Regions from separate parts of the Streptomyces sp. NBC_00224 genome, predicted to be linked through region 2. Evidence: riboswitches for the same ligand, from Rfam matches in the RefSeq annotation. Region 2 holds a riboswitch; the other holds the start of a gene.

Region 1 (3,398 bases), 4.2 Mb from region 2:
ACATGTGCGGGCCGACGCACTGGAGGAACTGCTGCTCGGAGCTGTAGACGGGGACGTAGGGGGAGCCGGCGATCTCCATGGTGGGGAGGTCGAGGTCGGCGCTGTCCCGGCTGCCGCCGTTGGGGAGGGGGATCCAGACGGGGTTGCGGCCGAGGACCTCTATCAGGCGGGGGCCCGCACCCGGGACGCCGAGCGAGGCGGCCAGCGCCTCCTCCAGCTCGTTGCCCGGCCAGCCTCCGCCGCCCTGGGGGTGCGGGAATTCCATGTGCCTGTCCTTTGTCTGCGTGCCGTCTTGGGCTGGTCGCGCCCGCGCGGCGGAGCCGCAAATGTCACAGCCCCGCGCCCCTAGGGGGTACGGCGGGTCGCGCCCCCGCGGCGGAGCCGCAAATGGCACAGCCCCGCGCCCCTGAAAACAGGGGGGTGTGGATCCCCCGTACCGAAACCTTAGCGGCGCGTAGCGCTCTCCCCGAAAGCGATTCGGCCCACGGTCTCCGCCGCCGTGCGGTCCAGCAGTACCGCCGACGCCACCCCCCGGGGCAGGCGGCCCTCCGCCACCGCCGCTATCAGCCGGGGCACCGCCCTGGCGTGGCGGGCGAAGGCGTACGAGGAGACCTTGCGGCCGCGGGCCACCTGGCCCGCCAGGGCCGTCTCCGGGGTGACGTCGAGGAGCACCAGGTGCAGTGAGCGGCCCTCCCGTGCCGCACCCTTCGCCAGCGACCAGCGCACCCAGGCGTGGGTGCCGCAGTCGTGGACGGCGAGGCCCCCGCCCGACCGCAGCGCCCGGTGCATCCGCAGGAAGTGGGCGACCCGCACCACCGGGCGGTACAGCGCGTACGGCACACCGCCCATCCTGGCCTCCCAGGCGCGGCGGGTGTCCTGCGAGTCGATGCCGACGCCGGTGACGGCCCGGCGCAGCAGAGTCGTCTTGCCGCTGCCGGGCAGGCCGGAGACCACCACCACGTCCCCCTCGGCGAACCGGAGCGTGTGCGGTGAGCGACCGTCCCGGCCGCGCAGGTCCCGTACCGCCGGAACCGGGACCTCCGCCTGCGCCGCCGCCGTCGTGTGAACCGTCATCGGTGCTCCCCCTGCCGGGTCGGACGACCCTTTCCCCATGCGCGTAAAAGGATGGTAATGAGACTCAGGTGATGTGATGCCCGGGGGAGGCGTGCAATGATGTGCGCGCCAAACTGCATACCGGCCGCTTGAATCCACGCGGGAGAGTCCCCAGCAGTTCCCCCAAGGCCCCAGAAGGCCGGGAGGATCGCGGGGCGCCGAAGGAGCAAGTCCCTCCCTTGAATCTCTCAGGCCCCGTACCGCGTGGATGAGGCAGATCTGAAAAGCGGGCCGCACGTTCTCAGACGGCGCGGCTCCACCCAAGGTGCAAGCCGGGTCTCCCGGCGAACCTCTCAGGTTCCGATGACAGATGGGGAGGATCGTCCTCGCCGTCATGCCCTGGGAGCCACACCCTCATGAGCAATCCCCGTCTCACCGCCCTTGACGCAACTCACCGTTCGCTGGGCGCGACCATGACCGACTTCGCCGGCTGGGACATGCCGCTGCGGTACGGCAGCGAGCGCGACGAGCACAACGCCGTCCGTACCCGGGCCGGTCTCTTCGACCTCTCCCACATGGGCGAGATCACCGTCACCGGCCCGGACTCCGTCAAGGCGCTGGACTACGCGCTGGTCGGCAACATGAGCACCATCGGCGTGGGCCGCGCCCGCTACACGATGATCTGCCAGGAGGACGGCGGCATCGTCGACGACCTGATCGTCTACCGCCTCGGCGAGGACGAGTACATGGTCGTCGCCAACGCCGGCAATGCCCAGATCGTGCTGGACGCGATCACCGAGCGCGCGGCCGCCTTCGACGCGGTCGTACGGGACGACCGGGACGCCTACGCCCTCCTCGCCATTCAGGGCCCCGAGTCCCCCGGCATCCTGAAGTCGCTCACCGACGCCGACCTGGACGGCCTGAAGTACTACGCGGGCCTGCCCGGCACCGTGGCCGGTGTCCCGGCGCTGATCGCCCGTACGGGCTACACCGGCGAGGACGGCTTCGAGCTCTTCGTGGCCCCGGCCGACGCCGAGCAGCTGTGGCGCGCGCTCACCGACGCGGGCAAGGACGCGGGCCTGGTGCCGTGCGGTCTGTCCTGCCGCGACACGCTGCGCCTGGAGGCGGGCATGCCGCTGTACGGGCACGAGCTGACCACCGCGCTCACCCCGTTCGACGCGGGGCTCGGCCGGGTCGTGAAGTTCGAGAAGGAGGGCGACTTCGTGGGCCGCAAGGCCCTGGAGGCCGCCGCCGAGCGCGCCGCCGCCAAGGCCCCGCGCAAGCTGGTCGGCCTGATCGCCGAGGGCCGCCGGGTGCCGCGCGCCGGATTCTCCGTGGTCACGGGGGGCGAGGTCGTCGGCGAGGTCACCTCGGGCGCCCCGTCGCCGACGCTGGGCAAGCCGATCGCCATGGCGTACGTGGACGCCGCGCACGCCGCACCGGGCACCTCCGGCGTCGGCGTCGACATTCGCGGTACGCATGAGCCGTACGAGGTCGTGGCGCTGCCGTTCTACAAGCGCCAGAAGTGACCCCTCGCACACGCACCGCAAGACTTCTCTGTTCACCACCACTCCCCCTCGTACAGGAGAATTCAGGTCATGAGCAACCCCCAGCAGCTGCGCTACAGCAAGGAGCACGAGTGGCTGTCGGGCGCCGAGGACGGCGTCTCGACGGTCGGCATCACGGAGCACGCGGCCAACGCGCTCGGTGACGTGGTGTTCGTCCAGCTCCCGGAGGTCGGTGACACGGTGACCGCGGGCGAGACCTGCGGCGAGCTGGAGTCGACCAAGTCGGTCAGCGACCTGTACTCCCCGGTCACGGGCGAGGTCGTCGCCGCCAACCAGGACGTCGTGGAGGACCCGTCGCTGGTGAACTCCGCCCCGTTCGAGGGTGGCTGGCTGTTCAAGGTGCGCGTCACGGACGAGCCGGGCGACCTGCTCTCCTCCGACGAGTACACCGCCTTCACCGCCGGCTGACCTACCACTCCAGGGATCTTCTGATGTCGCTTCTGAACCAGTCCCTCCATGAGCTGGACCCGGACGTCGCCGCCGCCGTCGACGCCGAGCTCCACCGTCAGCAGTCCACCCTCGAAATGATCGCCTCGGAGAACTTCGCTCCGGTCGCGGTCATGGAGGCCCAGGGCTCGGTCCTCACCAACAAGTACGCCGAGGGCTACCCGGGGCGCCGCTACTACGGCGGCTGCGAGCACGTCGACGTGGTCGAGCAGATCGCGATCGACCGCATCAAGGCGCTCTTCGGCGCCGAGCACGCCAACGTGCAGCCGCACTCGGGTGCCCAGGCGAACGCGGCCGCGATGTTCGCGCTGCTCAAGCCGGGCGACACGA
Region 2 (3,398 bases):
ACGTCGCCGCCGAACTTGCCCGGCTTGGCGAGGCCCACCAGGGCGTTGAGGTTGGCGCCGTCGACGTAGACCTGGCCGCCCGCGTCGTGCACCTCGCCGCAGATGTCCGCGACGTGCTCCTCGAACACACCGTGCGTGGACGGGTAGGTGATCATCAGCACCGAGAGCTCGTCGCGGTACTGCTCGATCTTGGCGCGCAGGTCGGCGATGTCGACCTCGCCGTCGTCGGCGGTCTTCACCACGACGACCTTCATACCGGCCATCACGGCGCTGGCGGCGTTGGTGCCGTGCGCGGAGGACGGGATGAGGCAGACCGTGCGCTGCTCGTCGCCGTTGGCCCGGTGGTAGGCGCGGACCGCGAGCAGACCCGCGAGCTCGCCCTGCGAACCGGCGTTGGGCTGGATCGACACCGCGTCGTACCCGGTGACCTCGGCGAGGCGCTCCTCCAGCTCGTGGATGAGCGTGAGGTAGCCCCCGGCCTGCTCGGCCGGCGCGAAGGGGTGCATCTGGCCGAACTCGGGCCAGGTGACCGGCTCCATCTCGGTGGTCGCGTTCAGCTTCATGGTGCAGGAGCCGAGCGGGATCATGCCGCGGTCCAGCGCGTAGTCGCGGTCGGCGAGCTTGCGCAGGTAGCGCAGCATCGCGGTCTCGGAGCGGTGCTGGTGGAAGACCGGGTGGGTCAGGACGTCGTCGGTGCGCAGCAGCGCGCCCGGCAGCGTGTCCGCGGCCGCGGTGTCCAGCGCCTCGATGTCGCCCTCGGCGCCGAAGGCGGCCCAGACGGCGGCGACGCGGTCGCGGTCGGTGGTCTCGTCGCAGGCGATCGAGACGGTGTCGGCGTCGACCAGGTACAGGTTGACCCCGCCGTCACGGGCGGCGGCGACGGCCTCGGCGGCCTTGCCGGGGACCCGGACGGTCAGCGTGTCGAAGTACGAGCCGTGCACGACCTCCACACCGGCGGCGCGCAGCCCCTCGGCGAGGATCACCGCGTACCGGTGGGTGCGGCGGGCGATCTGCCGCAGGCCGTCCGGACCGTGGTAGACCGCGTACATGCCCGCCATGACGGCGAGCAGGACCTGCGCCGTACAGATGTTGCTGGTGGCCTTCTCGCGGCGGATGTGCTGCTCGCGGGTCTGCAGGGCCAGGCGGTACGCCCGGTTGCCGTCCGCGTCGACGGAGACGCCGACCAGGCGGCCGGGCAGGCTGCGGGCGAACTTCTCCTGGACCGCCATGTAGCCGGCGTGCGGGCCGCCGAAGCCCATCGGGACGCCGAAGCGCTGGGTGGTGCCCACCGCGATGTCCGCGCCGAGCTCGCCGGGCGAGGTCAGCAGGGTCAGGGCGAGCAGGTCGGCGGCGACGGTGACGATCGCGCCCAGCTCGTGGGCCTCGTCGATGACCGGCTTGAGGTCGCGGACCTGGCCGGAGGCGCCCGGGTACTGGAGCAGCACACCGAAGACACCGCGCTCGGCCACCTCGGCCGGGATGCCGTGGCTCAGGTCGGCGACGACGACCTCGACACCGGTCGGCTCGGCGCGCGTCTCTATGACGGCGACGGTCTGCGGCAGCGTGTCCGCGTCGACGAGGAAGACCCCGCCCTTGACCTTGCCGACGCGGCGCGAGAGCGCGAGCGCCTCGGCGGCCGCGGTGCCCTCGTCGAGCAGCGAGGCGCCGGAGGTGGGCAGCCCGGTGAGGTCGGCGACGACGGTCTGGAAGTTGAGCAGCGCCTCCAGACGGCCCTGCGAGATCTCCGGCTGGTACGGCGTGTACGCGGTGTACCAGGCCGGGTTCTCCATGACGTTGCGCAGGATCACCGGCGGGGTGAACGTGCCGTAGTAGCCCAGGCCGATCATCGGGGCCAGGACCTTGTTGCGGTCGGCGAGAGTACGCAGCTCGGCCAGGACCTCGGCCTCGGTGCGGGCGCCGGGCAGACCCAGCGCCTCGGCGCTCTTGATCACGTCCGGCACGGCCGCGGCGGTCAGCTCGTCGAGCGAGCCGTAGCCGACCTGCGCGAGCATCTTCGCCTGGGCCTCGGCGTCGGGCCCGATGTGACGCTGCTCGAAGGGGATGCCACGCTCTAGCTCGGTGAGCGGCATGCGGTTGGCGGTCATAACGGAGGCCTCCTGGTCTGCACGACCTGCGAGGGGCACCACGGCGCGGATGCCCGGACGGCCTCCCCCTCTGTCATCTCAACCTGAGAGTTTCACCGGGGCGCGTGGGGGCGTCCCGGCTTTCACCGTCGGTGAGGAAGGGTGCGCGCACAGGCGTATGCCCGCACGTCCCCCGTCCTGCTTTCCAGAGTGACCTCGTCCGCGCGGTACGTGTGCCTGAGAGATTCCGGGGAGGATTTGCTCCTTCGGCGCCTCCGGACTTCTTTCCGAAGGACTCTCCCGCGCGGGGTCAGCAGCCATCGCCAGGGTACCAGCGCGTTCAGGCCCTGATCCTTCGAGTGGCCGACGCCCGCGATGTGCACTTTCGTAGTACTTACGAGCAGTTGCGACCAGTTGGAGGGACCGTGCAGACCGATATCGATCCGCGCAGCCTGATCGGCCGCAAGGCGTTCGACCGCAACGGCAACAAGATCGGCACGGTGGACGAGGTCTACCTCGACGACGCCACCGGAGTGCCCGAGTGGGCCGCCGTACGCACCGGCCTGTTCAGCCGGGACGCCTTCGTCCCGCTGGAGCCCAGCACCCTCGTCGACGAGGGCCTGCACATCCCCTACGACCGGGCGCTGATCAAGGACGCTCCCGACTTCGGCGTCGGCCGCCACCTCTCCCCCGAACAGGAGCTGCAGCTCTACCACCACTACGGTCTGGACATCGCCGCCCCCGATCCGCTCCCCGGCCCCGACCGGGACTTCGGACGGCTCGCGGGCGAGGAGGACGACACCTGACCCTCCGCGCCACCCGCCTCCGCCTCCGCGTCCCCTGGCCCGGCCACCAGCGGCAGCGGCTCGGACGGCTCCAGGTCGGGGTCGTCCACCCGGAACGTCCGCACCCGTCCGGGCACGGTCGCCGTGGGCGTCTCGAACCGGACGGTCACCCGCCCCACCCCGCTGCCCTGCACCCAGCCGGGGCCGAACTCGCGGTGGCGCACATCGTGCCCGGCCACCCAGCGCCGCTCTGCCGGGTCCGCCGCCTCCGCCTGCTCGGGGGCGGCCGGAGCCGTCTCCGCCTCGACGGCCGCCTCCTCCACCGCCTCCCGCTCACCGGCCGCCTGGGCGAAGAGGTCCTCCTGCGTGAAGTCCGCGAGGCCGCTGACCCCGACCCCCAGGAGGCGCACGCCGCCCGTCGTGTCCACGGAGTCGAGCAGCCGGCCGGCCGCCTCGCGCACCACCGCGGGGTCGTCCGTGGGCCCCCTGAGCGTCTCCGACCGGGTCAGCGTCGAGAAGTCGTACCTGC

The links. Region 2 has a riboswitch for glycine ahead of gcvP (aminomethyl-transferring glycine dehydrogenase). Riboswitches for the same ligand answer to the same signal wherever they lie in the genome.
Region 1: another riboswitch for glycine. It lies ahead of gcvT (glycine cleavage system aminomethyltransferase GcvT); the one in region 2 lies ahead of gcvP (aminomethyl-transferring glycine dehydrogenase).

What each region holds. Positions count from the first base shown of each region.
Region 1 is NZ_CP108106.1:6,295,794-6,299,191, reverse strand. Features, by position in the region: gene OG965_RS28245 (enhanced serine sensitivity protein SseB) at 1-265, opposite strand, end outside; gene OG965_RS28240 (AAA family ATPase) at 445-1,074, opposite strand; glycine riboswitch at 1,204-1,326, shown strand; gene gcvT (glycine cleavage system aminomethyltransferase GcvT) at 1,470-2,582, shown strand; gene gcvH (glycine cleavage system protein GcvH) at 2,652-3,029, shown strand; gene glyA (serine hydroxymethyltransferase) at 3,053-3,398, shown strand, end outside.
Region 2 is NZ_CP108106.1:2,056,357-2,059,754, forward strand. Features, by position in the region: gene gcvP (aminomethyl-transferring glycine dehydrogenase) at 1-2,105, opposite strand, end outside; glycine riboswitch at 2,300-2,397, opposite strand; gene OG965_RS09185 (PRC-barrel domain-containing protein) at 2,510-2,890, shown strand; gene OG965_RS09190 (DNA polymerase IV) at 2,803-3,398, opposite strand, start outside.